DNA from 2 places in the Actinomadura coerulea genome. Region 1 is predicted to be linked to the other one. Evidence: riboswitches for the same ligand, from Rfam matches in the RefSeq annotation. Region 1 holds a riboswitch; the other holds the start of a gene.
The links. A riboswitch is a leader RNA that binds a small molecule or an ion and turns the genes downstream of it on or off. The one in region 1 is predicted to bind thiamine pyrophosphate.
Positions count from the first base shown of each region.

Region 1 (5,405 bases):
CGCGTCCTGCCCGCGCCCGAGACGGACTGACCGGCCCTAGCGGGCCGCGCCCGGCGCCACGCCGGCCGCGGCGAGCGACAGCAGCCGGGACGCGGCGTCCGGGTCCCGTTCGGCGACCGTGGCGATCGCGCCCGCCAGCCTCAGCACGTCGGCGAACGGCGCGCCGGCGGGCGCCTCCCCGGCGCGCTGCGCGCGGACGAGCAGCGCCTCGCCCGCCTCCGACATCGCCGCGCGGGAGCCGGAGGGGTCGAGGCGGGGGTCGCGCAGCGACACCATCGCCGAGGCCGCCATGCCCGGGAAGGCGGTGATCTCCGAGACGAACGTCCGCAGCCACGCCAGCAGGGCCTCGCCGGGCGACGGGGAGTCCAGCAGGTCGCGGGCGGCCGCCGCCAGCCCGGCGTACACGTCGGCGAGCAGAGCCTCCAGGAGGTCCTGGCGGGTGGGGAAGTGGCGGTAGAGCGTGCCGATGCCGACGCCCGCGAGCCGCGCGACGCCCTCGAGCGAGGCGCCCGCCCCCTGACGCTGGAAGGTCTCCCGCGCCGCGGCGAGCAGCCGCGCGCGGTTGCGCCGCACGTCGGCCCGCACCGGGCGCGTCTTCGCCATGTCGTCGCTGGTCACCTGGGTCGTCGATCCTTCCCGGGGGTGGAACGGGCCTGCGGCGATCGGGAGGATCCGCGGCGTTTGGAACGGTCCCTCAATCCTATCCGCGCCGATGCCCCGACCTGCGCCGAGATGCCCCCGGACGCCGCCGGGCCCGCCGCGCACCGTGCGCGGCGGGCCCGGCCGCGTTTCCCGCCGACCCGCCCGGCGGCGCGGGTCAGGCGTCGGCGGGCGACACCGGGAGGTTCAGGCGGCCGCCGCCGGCCCTGAACTCCTCCGCCTTCTCCCGCATCCCGGCGGAGAGGGCGTCCGCGTCGGCGAGGCCGCGCTCGGCCGCGAACCGCCGCACGTCCCGCGTGATCTTCATGGAGCAGAAGTGCGGGCCGCACATCGAGCAGAAGTGCGCGGTCTTGGCCGGCGCCGCCGGGAGCGTCGCGTCATGGAAGGCGCGGGCGGTGCCGGGGTCCAGGGAGAGGTTGAACTGGTCCTCCCAGCGGAAGTCGAACCGCGCCTCCGACAGCGCGTCGTCCCACGCCTGCGCGCCCGGATGCCCCTTGGCGAGGTCCGCGGCGTGGGCCGCGATCTTGTAGGCGATCATGCCGGCCTTGACGTCCTCGCGGTCGGGCAGCCCGAGGTGCTCCTTCGGCGTGACGTAGCAGAGCATCGCGGTGCCGTGCCAGCCGATCATCGCGGCGCCGATCGCCGAGGTGATGTGGTCGTAGCCGGGCGCGATGTCGGTGGTCAGCGGGCCGAGCGTGTAGAAGGGCGCCCCGTCGCACCACTCCTGCTGCAGGTCCACGTTCTCCTTGATCTTGTGCATCGGGACGTGGCCGGGCCCCTCGTTCATCACCTGGTTGCCGAACCGCGCCGCGATCCGCGTCAGCTCTCCCTGGGTGCGCAGCTCGGCGAACTGGGCCTCGTCGTTGGCGTCCGCGACGGAGCCGGGGCGCAGGCCGTCCCCGAGCGACCAGGTCACGTCGTAGGCGGCGAAGATCTCGCACAGCTCCTCGAAGCGGGTGTAGAGGAAGTTCTCCTCGTGGTGCGCCAGGCACCAGGCCGCCATGATCGACCCGCCCCGCGACACGATCCCCGTCTTGCGCCGCGCCGTCAGCGGCACGTAGGACAGCAGCACCCCGGCGTGGACGGTCATGTAGTCCACGCCCTGCTCCGCCTGCTCGATCACGGTGTCGCGGAAGACCTCGTAGGTGAGCTCCGCCGGGTCGCCGCCGACCTTCTCGACCGCCTGGTACAGCGGGACGGTCCCGACCGGCACGGGCGAGTTGCGCAGGATCCACTCGCGCGTGGTGTGGATGTCGCGGCCCGTCGACAGGTCCATGATCGTGTCGGCGCCCCAGCGGGTCGCCCAGGTCATCTTCTCGACCTCGTCCTCGATCGAGGACGCGACGGCCGAGTTGCCGATGTTGGCGTTGACCTTGACGAGGAAGTTCCGTCCGATGACCATCGGCTCGATCTCGGGATGGTTGACGTTGGCGGGCAGCACCGCGCGCCCGGCGGCCAGCTCGTCCCGGACGAACTCCGGCGCCACGCCCTCGCGCAGCGCGGCGAACTCCATCTCCGGCGTGATCTCCCCGCGCCGCGCGTAGGCGCGCTGCGTCACCGCGCCGCCGGTGGCGCGCCGCGGCCGCCGCGGCAGGGCGCCCACGCCGCCGGCGCCGGGGAGGGCGGGGGGCGACGACCGCCTCCCGTCGTCCTCTGGGCGTACCGCCCGCCCCTCGTAGGGGGCGGTGTCGCCGCGCTCGGCGATCCAGGTCTCCCGCAGGGGCGGCAGCCCCCCGCGCACGTCGGTCTCCTGCTCTGGATCGGTGTACGGCCCGGACGTGTCGTACAGGACGACGACGTCGCCGTTGGTCAGCGGCACCTCCCGCATCGGGACCCGGATGTCCGGGCGCGAGCCCTGGAGGTAGGTCTTGCGGGCAGCTGGAACCACAGGTTCGGTCATGACGACTCGATCTCTCCCTACGCCGGCATTACCCGGTCAGGTTCATGCGGTCAGCGGCCGTCCCAGCCGCTATCTCAGCCCGGTTCGCCGGGCCCCCGCGATCTGTCGCCACGACGTTAACCCGGGCGGCCCCGGTTGCCGCAACCGCCGCCCGTGGGTTAGAACGCGCCCGCGCGGAGGTCCCGCGCGGGGAGCGCGACGGGCAGCGCCAGGACCAGGGTCCGGAGGGGGTCCGGGGCGGACGGCGACCGCTCCAATTCCACCCGGGACCCGTCGTCGCCGCCGGCCCGCAGGGCGGCCGAGCGGCGGCCGTCGACGCCGGTGACGACGCGGCCGTCGCCGGTCGCGCGGGTGCTGCCGAGGAGGATCCCGCCGGCGGTGTGGAAGGACGGCTCGCGCAGGCCGCGCACGAATCCGAGGGGGCTGCCGTCCGCGCCGAGGACGCGCACGCGGTCGCGGCCCGGCAGCCGGGACGGGCCCCGGACCGTCAGCAGCACGGCGGCGTGGGGGTCGCGCAGCACGGTGGTCCGCCCGCCGCGCCGGCGGCACGCCACGGCGAGGACGGCGCCGCCGCGCCGGTCGCGGTAGCGGCCCCTGCCGTCCACGACGATGTGGCGGGCCCGGCCGAGGGCGCCCGCCGCGGGCGGCGGCACCTCCCGTCCCTCGTCGTCGACGACCCGCCAGGCGGCGCCCAGGCGGTCCGCGGTCGCGGTCCGGACGGCCGGGAGCCATCCGGACGGCAGCGATCGGCCCCTGAGCAGGGTCACCGCCCTCCCGTCGACCTCGGCGACGGCCTCGACGCCCGGCGCCCGCCCCGGGTCGAGCCAGAGCGTCCAGACCGGGTCGTCGACGGGCCACCGGATCCCCACCGCCTCCACGGCTCCGGCCGGGACGGCCGCCTCCCGCCCGCCGCGGCGGAGGGTCACCCCGTCCTCGCCGATGGTCACGACGAGGCGGGTCCGGTGGAGGCGGGCAGCCCAGAGGACGGCGGCCAGGGCGGCGACCAGGCAGCCGCCGCCGCAGAGCAGCAGGGTCCGGCGGGCGCTCTCCGGGTCGAGCGTCCGGGTGCGGGTCGCGAGCACGAGGACCGCGGCGGCCGCCGGCGCGGCGGCCAGGAGGCGGAGCGGCCATCGGTAGGCCCGCGCCCCGAGCGTCATCCGGAGTCCGGGCCGGGAGGAGGGGGGCTGAGGGGCGGCAGGCGGGGGGACAGCAGGCGGGGGGACGGACAACTGTCGGCCCTTCGTGACGGGGTATGCAGCACTATAAGGCGGGCCTCCGGCCGCGCACGGCCCACCGGAAGGATCATTCGTGCGGGGCGTGCGCGCGGGGCGCGGGCCGGCGCGCGAAGATCGCCTGAGTGGGGGAGAATGGGCGCGTGCTGAGGGTGCCCCGGGTCGACGCGACGGTGAAGGACGCCCTGGCGGCGTCGGCGCTGGCGGGAGCGGCGGCCGCGGCCGCCGTGCTGTGGCCGGGCGTGCGGGGGCTGGACGCGCCCGGCGCCCTGCTGCTGGTGGCGGCGCACGTCCCGCTCGCGGTGATCCGGCGGTGGCCGGCCCCCGGCCTGGTGGCGCTGGTCGCCCTGGTGCTGCCCTACCACCTGGCGCAGTACCAGCACCACGCGCTGGTGCCCGCCGAGGTGATCGCGCTGTTCGCCTACGCGGTGCTCGGGCGCCGGGTGCGGATCGTGCTCGGCGTCGCCGCGTCCCTGCTCGCCGTCTGCGTGGTCGGCATGGCGATGCGGGCGGGCGGCGGATCCCTGCGCGAGCAGATCGCGGTCATCGAGGCCGTGGTGTCGGTCGTCATCGCCGTCCAGGTGTGGCGGGTGCACCGGGCGCGGCTCGCGACGATCACCGAGCGGGCCGAGCGGGCCGAGCGCACGCGGGAGGAGGAGGCGCGCCGGCGGGTCGCCGAGGAGCGCCTGCGGATCGCCCGCGACCTGCACGACCTGCTCGCGCACAGCATCACCCTGATCGGCGTGCGGGCCGGCGCCGCGGCCCACCTCGTGCGCGGGGACCGGCCGCTCGACCGGGAGGAGCTGGCCGACGCGCTCGCCTCCATCGCCTCGACGTGCCGGGACGCGCGCGTCGAGCTGCGCGGCACGCTCCAGGTCCTGCGCGGCACCGACGTCGGCGCCCCCGAGACGCTGCCGGGACTGCACGCCGTCGCCGGCCTCGTGCGGGCGGCGCGCGGCGGCGGGATCGACGTCGACCTGCGGGACGGGGACGTCGGGACACCGCCCCCGGAGACGGGGGTCGCCGCGTACCGGATCGTCCAGGAGGCCCTGACCAACGTTGTCAAGCACGCCGCCGCGAAGCGCGCGACGGTGAGCCTGGCGCGCGACGGCGGGCGGCTCGTCGTCCGGGTCGCCGACGACGGCCGGGGCCCGTCCGGCGGCCCGCCCGGGGGGTTCGGGATCCTCGGAATGATCGAGCGGGCGCGCAGCGTGGGCGGGACGCTCGACGCGGGGCCGGGCGAGTCCGGCGGGTTCGTCGTCACCGCCGTCCTCCCGCTCGAGGACGCCGTCGCGCCGCGCCGGGCGTGACGCGCCCCCCCGCCGCATCCGGTAGCGCCCGTTCGCCGGGACCCTCCCGACTCCGACCCCGACGCCGCCGGGGGGCTTTCCTCCCCTTACGGATAGGGTCAGGATCAAGGGGACCAGGGGAGGCGACGCGTCGGTGAGCACTTTGCAGGAGGCCCCGCAGGACCGGATCTTCACGGTGCCCAACATCCTGAGCCTCGCCCGGCTCCTGGGCGTCCCGCTGTTCCTGTGGCTCGTCCTCGTCGAGGCGGACTGGTGGGCGCTCGGCCTGCTGGTGTTCGCGGGCCTGTCGGACTGGCTGGACGG
Region 1 is NZ_JACHMQ010000001.1:1,874,193-1,879,597, forward strand. It holds gene BKA00_RS08610 (metallophosphoesterase family protein) at 1-30, shown strand, start outside; gene BKA00_RS08615 (TetR/AcrR family transcriptional regulator) at 37-618, opposite strand; gene thiC (phosphomethylpyrimidine synthase ThiC) at 818-2,560, opposite strand; TPP riboswitch at 2,556-2,669, opposite strand; gene BKA00_RS08625 (hypothetical protein) at 2,719-3,717, opposite strand; gene BKA00_RS08630 (sensor histidine kinase) at 3,936-5,102, shown strand; gene clsA (cardiolipin synthase ClsA) at 5,236-5,405, shown strand, end outside.

Region 2 (5,405 bases), 1.2 Mb from region 1:
GCGGATCCCGCGCTACCGGTGGCGGATGATGGTCGCGCTCGGCGGCGTCGTGGCCGCCGGGTTCCTCCTCGGCGTCCTCACCTGATCCGGACCGCCGCTCACCAGTGCGGCGGGCGGTCCTCCAGCAGGCGCGCGTCGTCGTCGCCGGTGCGCCACTCGCCCCACCCGGCATCGGTGTCGTCGGACGTCTGGTCGGGCAGGACGGCAAGGTCGTCGTCGAGGTCGACCACGCGGTCGTCGTCGGGTCCCACGCTCATGATCCCCATTGTCGGCGATGGAGCGGCGGCCCGCACCGTGATCCGTGTCAAACCGCGCCGAGCGGCCGGGCGGCCAGGCGGCGCGCGAACAGCGCCGCGGCGGCGCCCGGGTCGTCGGCCTCGGTGATCGCCCGGACCACCACGACGCGCTCCGCGCCCGCGGCGAGGACCTCGTCCAGGTTGCCGAGGTCGATGCCGCCGATCGCGAACCACGGCCGTGCGACGCGCTGCGACGCGACGTACTCCAGCAGCTTCGGGCCGGGGGCGTGGCGGCCGGGCTTGGTCGGCGTGGGCCATACCGGGCCCGCGCAGAAGTAGTCGGCGCCGGGCTCGGCGGCCGCCGCCGACGCCTGCTCGCCGGAGTGCGTCGACCGGCCGATCAGCATGTCGCCGCCGACGATCTCGCGGGCGGCGGGCACCGGCAGGTCGTCCTGCCCGAGGTGCAGCACGTCCGCGCCGACCGCGTGCGCGATGTCGGCCCGGTCGTTGACGGCCAGCAGCGCCCCGTGCCGTTCGCACGCAGCCCGGAACACCTCCAGGTAGGCGGTCTCCTGCCGGGCCTCCAGGCCCTTCTGACGGAGCTGGACGACGTCGACCCCGCCGGCCAGCACGGCGTCGAGGAAGGCCGGCAGGTCGCCCTGGCGCTCCCGCGCGTCCGTGCAGAGGTAGAGGCGGGCGCGGCTCAGCCGGGCGCGCAGCGCGACGGCGCGCTCGGTGGGGAGGTGCCTGGACACGGCCGGGGAACGTCCTTTCCACAGATGACCACGGAGTCGCGCGCGCGGTCGACCCGCCGCGCGCGACCCCGCGATCGTGTCACGTGCGTCTCACGCCGCCTGCGGCGGCCTAGAAGGCGAGCGCCTGGGCGCGCCGGCGGACCTCGGTCCCCCGGTTCTCGGTGAGCGCGTCCACGGGCGTTCCCGGCAGCGTGTCGTCGGCCGTGAACAGCCACCGGATGGTCTCGGCGTCGTCGAAGCCGGCGTCCGACAGGAGGGTCAGCGTGCCGGGCAGGCCCTTGATGACCTGGCCGTCCTTGATGAAGGCCGCGGGCACCATCGGCTCCCCGCCCCGGCGCACCGCGAGGATGCGGTGCTCGTGGATGAGCTGCTTGATCCGGTTGGGCTTGATCCCGAGTCTGTCGGCGGTCTCCCGGAGGGTGAGCCACTCGCCGGCCAGGGCGTCGGTGCGGGGGTCCAGTGCGCTGTCAACGGTTGCGTGCATCTGCGTCACGCCCCCTTGCTACCACGCCTTCGGAAGACTCAAACCCGCTGCGCAGCCGTTACGTCCTCTCTGATCGCTCTGCGCGAACAGCCTGCCGCACGGGCACGTCCGGGTCGGCGATCGCCTCCGGGTCCACCGACGTCCCGGCGGCGATCACGCGCCTCGCCTGCACCAGGTCGCGGGGGCGGCCGACGGTGAGGATCGCGTCGAGGCGGTCGCCGGTGAGCCACACCACCGCCCACCTGGGATCGGACGGGTCGCCCCTGCGCACGAGCCGCTCGGACGCCGAGTGGTCGCCCGCGTACTGGACCATGCGCCCGAACTGCTCCGACCAGAAGTACGGGGCGGCGTCGTACACGGCGTCCCGGCCGAGGAGGGCGGCGGCGGCGACCTCGGGGGCGTTCAGGGCGGTGTCCCAGTGCTCGACGAGGAGCCGCCGCCCGTAGCGGTGCGACCACCAGGCGGCGCAGTCGCCGACCGCCACGACGTCCGGGCGCAGGGCGGCCGGTGCCTCCTCGCCCATGTAGGTCCGGAACGAGCCGTCGGTGACGACCCCGCGCTCCAGCAGCAGCCCGGAGCCCTCCAGCCACGACAGGACGGGCCGCACCCCGACGCCGACGACCACCTCGTCGGCGTCGACGTGGCCGCCCCCGGCGAGGACGAGGCCGCCGTCGCGCACCTCCGCGACCTTGACCCCGGTCCGCAGCTCGACGCCGGCCTCGGCGTACCAGGGGGCGGTGAGCGCGCCGACCTCGGGCCCGATCGCGCCCGCCAGCGGGGTGTCGGCCGCCTCCACGACGGTGACCGCGCAGCCCCGGCGGGCCGCGGCGGTGGCGACCTCGGCGCCGATCCAGCCCGCCCCGACGATCACGACGCGGGCGCCCGCGGTGAGCCGGGCGCGCAGGTCGCGGGCCTCGTCGATCGTGCGCAGCACGTGCTGGCGCCCCTCCCCGGGCAGCGTGACCGGGGCGGCGCCGGTCGCGATCACGAGCCCGTCGAAGGGCAGGTCTCCCGCCGTGGACTCCACCGTTCCGCCGCGTCCGGGCTCGTCCAGCCGCAGGCCCGTGGCGCGCTCGCCGAGCAGGAGCTCGCAGCGCAGCGCGTCCCAGTCGGCGTCGACGGTCGTGTCGTCGGACTCGCCCGCGAGGACGGCCTTCGACAGCGGCGGCCGGTCGTAGGGCCGGTGCCGCTCCGCCGACACGAGGGTCAGCGCGCCCTCGTACCCCTTGCTCCGCAGGGCTTCCACGGCGCGCACGCCGGCCAGCCCTCCACCCACGACGATGACCCTGTCCATGAAGGTCACCCTAACGGGGGCCGATCCGGGGATGGACAGGTGTCCAGGCAGTTGCCCGGTTCGCCGAGGTCGTAAGGTGGGGGCAGAACAGCACAGAGCGCGGGAGTCCGGTGCGACCGGGCTGAGAGGGCGGCTGAACGGGCCGCCGACCGCCACGACCTGATCCGGATCATGCCGGCGAAGGGAGCGCGCATGCAGATCGTCATCATCGGCGCCGGGGTGATCGGCCTCGCCACCGCCTGGCGCACCGCCGCCGGCGGCGCCGCCGTCACCCTCGTCGATCCCGCGCCCGCGTCCGGGGCCTCCTCCGTGGCGGCGGGCATGCTCACCCCGGTCAGCGAGCTGACCTACGGCGAGGAGCCGCTGCTGCGGCTCGGCCTCGCCTCCCGCGACCGGTACGGCGCGTTCGTCGCCGAGCTGGAGGAGCTGACCGGCCTGGAGACCGGCTACCGCACCGACGGGATCATCGAGGTCGCGTTCGACTCCGACGACCTGCGGCACCTGGACGACCTGCGCCGCTTCCAGGAGAGCCTGGGCATCCCCGTCGAGGCGCTCACCGGCCGCGAGTGCCGGCGGCTGGAGCCGATGCTCGCGCCCGGCGTGCGCGGCGGCCTGCTCGCCCCCGAGGACGGCTCGGTCGACCCCCGCAGGCTCGCCCCGGCGCTGCTGGCGGCGGGCGAGCGGCTGGGGGTCCGGCTCGTCCGGCGGCGGGCCGAGCGGATCGTCGTCGAGAACGACGCCGCCGCCGGCGTGGGCCTGGACGACGGCACCGTGATCCGCGCGGACCGGGTGCTGCTGGCCGCCGGACCGTGGTCGGGCGACCTCGGCGGCCTGCCTCCCGGGACCGTTCCACCCGTCCGCCCGGTCAAGGGCCAGGTGATCCGGCTGCGCACCCGCACGCCGTTCCTGCGGCGGCCGGCCCGCGGCCTCGTCCGGGGATCGTCGGTGTACCTGGTGCCGCGCGCCGACGGGGAGATCGTCCTCGGCGCCACGCAGGAGGAGCTGGGCTTCGACACCCGGGTCACCGCCGGCGGGCTGTGGGAGCTGCTGCGCGACGCCCGCGAGCTGCTGCCCGGCATCACCGAGCTGGAGTTCGCCGAGGTCACCGCCGGACTGCGGCCCGGCTCGCCCGACAACGCGCCCGTGATGGGCCCGACCGCGCTGCCCGGGCTGCTGGTGGGCACCGGGCACTTCCGCAACGGCGTCCTGCTCACGCCGGTGAGCGCCGACATCCTGTCCGCGATGCTGCTGGACGGGCCCGTCCCCGAGGTCGCCGGGCCGTTCGCCCCCGACCGCTTCTCCCCCGAGGTGAGCGCATGAAGGTGATCGTCAACGGTGAGCCGCGGGAGCTGCCCGACGGCGCGAGCGTGGCCGAGGTCGTCGCGTCCGTCACCGCGGCCGCGACGGGCGTGGCGGCGGCGCTGAACGACGAGGTCGTCCGGCGCGCGGAGTGGGAGGCCACGCGCCTGCGGGACGCCGACCGCGTCGAGGTGCTGACCGCGGTCCAGGGAGGATGAGGATGAGCGACACCGACGGGCTGGTCATCGCGGGCGAGGAGCTGGGCTCGCGGCTGATCATGGGAACGGGCGGGGCGCCGAGCATGGCGGTGCTGCGCGAGGCGCTGACCGCGTCCGGGACGGCGCTCACCACGGTCGCGATGCGCAGGGTGGACCCGTCCGCGCGCGGCTCGGTGCTGGACGTGCTGACCGAGTGCGGCATCCGGGTGCTGCCGAACACCGCCGGCTGCTTCACCGCGGGCGAGGCCGTCCTGACCGCCAAGCTCGCCCGGGAGGCACTCGGGACGAACTGGGTCAAGCTGGAGGTGATCGCCGACGAGCGCACGCTGCTGCCCGACCCGATCGAGCTGGTCGAGGCCGCCGAGCAGCTCGTCGACGACGGCTTCGTCGTCCTGCCCTACACCAGCGACGACCCGGTCCTGGCGCACCGGCTGGAGCGGATCGGCTGCGCGGCCGTGATGCCGCTCGGCTCGCCGATCGGTTCGGGGCTCGGCATCCGCAACCCGCACAACATCGAGCTGATCGTCGAGCGCGCGACCGTCCCGGTGATCCTGGACGCGGGGCTCGGCACGGCGTCCGACGCGGCCCTCGCCATGGAGCTCGGCTGCGACGCCGTGCTCCTCGCGACCGCCGTCACCCGCGCGCAGTCACCGGCGCGGATGGCCGCCGCGATGCGGCACGCGGTCGAGGGCGGGCGGCTCGCGCGGCTCGCCGGGCGCATCCCCAAGCGCCGGTACGCCCAGGCGTCCTCCCCGTTCGACGGGCTCGCGACCTCGTAGCAACGCTAAAGCCACAGCTGTAGAGATTTTCGCTGGACCTGAAAAGTCGCGCGGCACCAGACTGGGCATACCGGGGCGCAACCGCACACATCGCTTCGGTGTCGATGGAAGCGTCCCCTCCCTAAGGTTCGTGACATGCATCAGGAAAGCGGTGCGCGGGCGAACAAGCTCGCGGTGGCGGCGGCGACGGTCACGGTGGTGTTCTGGGCCTCGGCCTTCGTCGCCATCCGCAGCGCGGGCGCCGAGTACAGCCCCGGCGCCCTCGCCCTCGGCCGCCTCCTGTCCGGGACGGTCGTGCTGGGGGCGCTCTGGCTCATCCGGCGCGAGGGCCTGCCGCCCA
Region 2 is NZ_JACHMQ010000001.1:657,921-663,325, reverse strand. It holds gene BKA00_RS03135 (serine/threonine-protein kinase) at 1-85, shown strand, start outside; gene BKA00_RS03130 (hypothetical protein) at 99-257, opposite strand; gene thiE (thiamine phosphate synthase) at 305-991, opposite strand; gene BKA00_RS03120 (helix-turn-helix domain-containing protein) at 1,101-1,475, opposite strand; gene BKA00_RS03115 (NAD(P)/FAD-dependent oxidoreductase) at 1,534-2,769, opposite strand; TPP riboswitch at 2,859-2,972, shown strand; gene thiO (glycine oxidase ThiO) at 2,962-4,089, shown strand; gene thiS (sulfur carrier protein ThiS) at 4,086-4,286, shown strand; gene BKA00_RS03100 (thiazole synthase) at 4,289-5,065, shown strand; gene BKA00_RS03095 (DMT family transporter) at 5,201-5,405, shown strand, end outside.
Region 2: linked by a shared signal. The riboswitch ahead of thiO (glycine oxidase ThiO) and the one ahead of thiC (phosphomethylpyrimidine synthase ThiC) in region 1 are both predicted to bind thiamine pyrophosphate.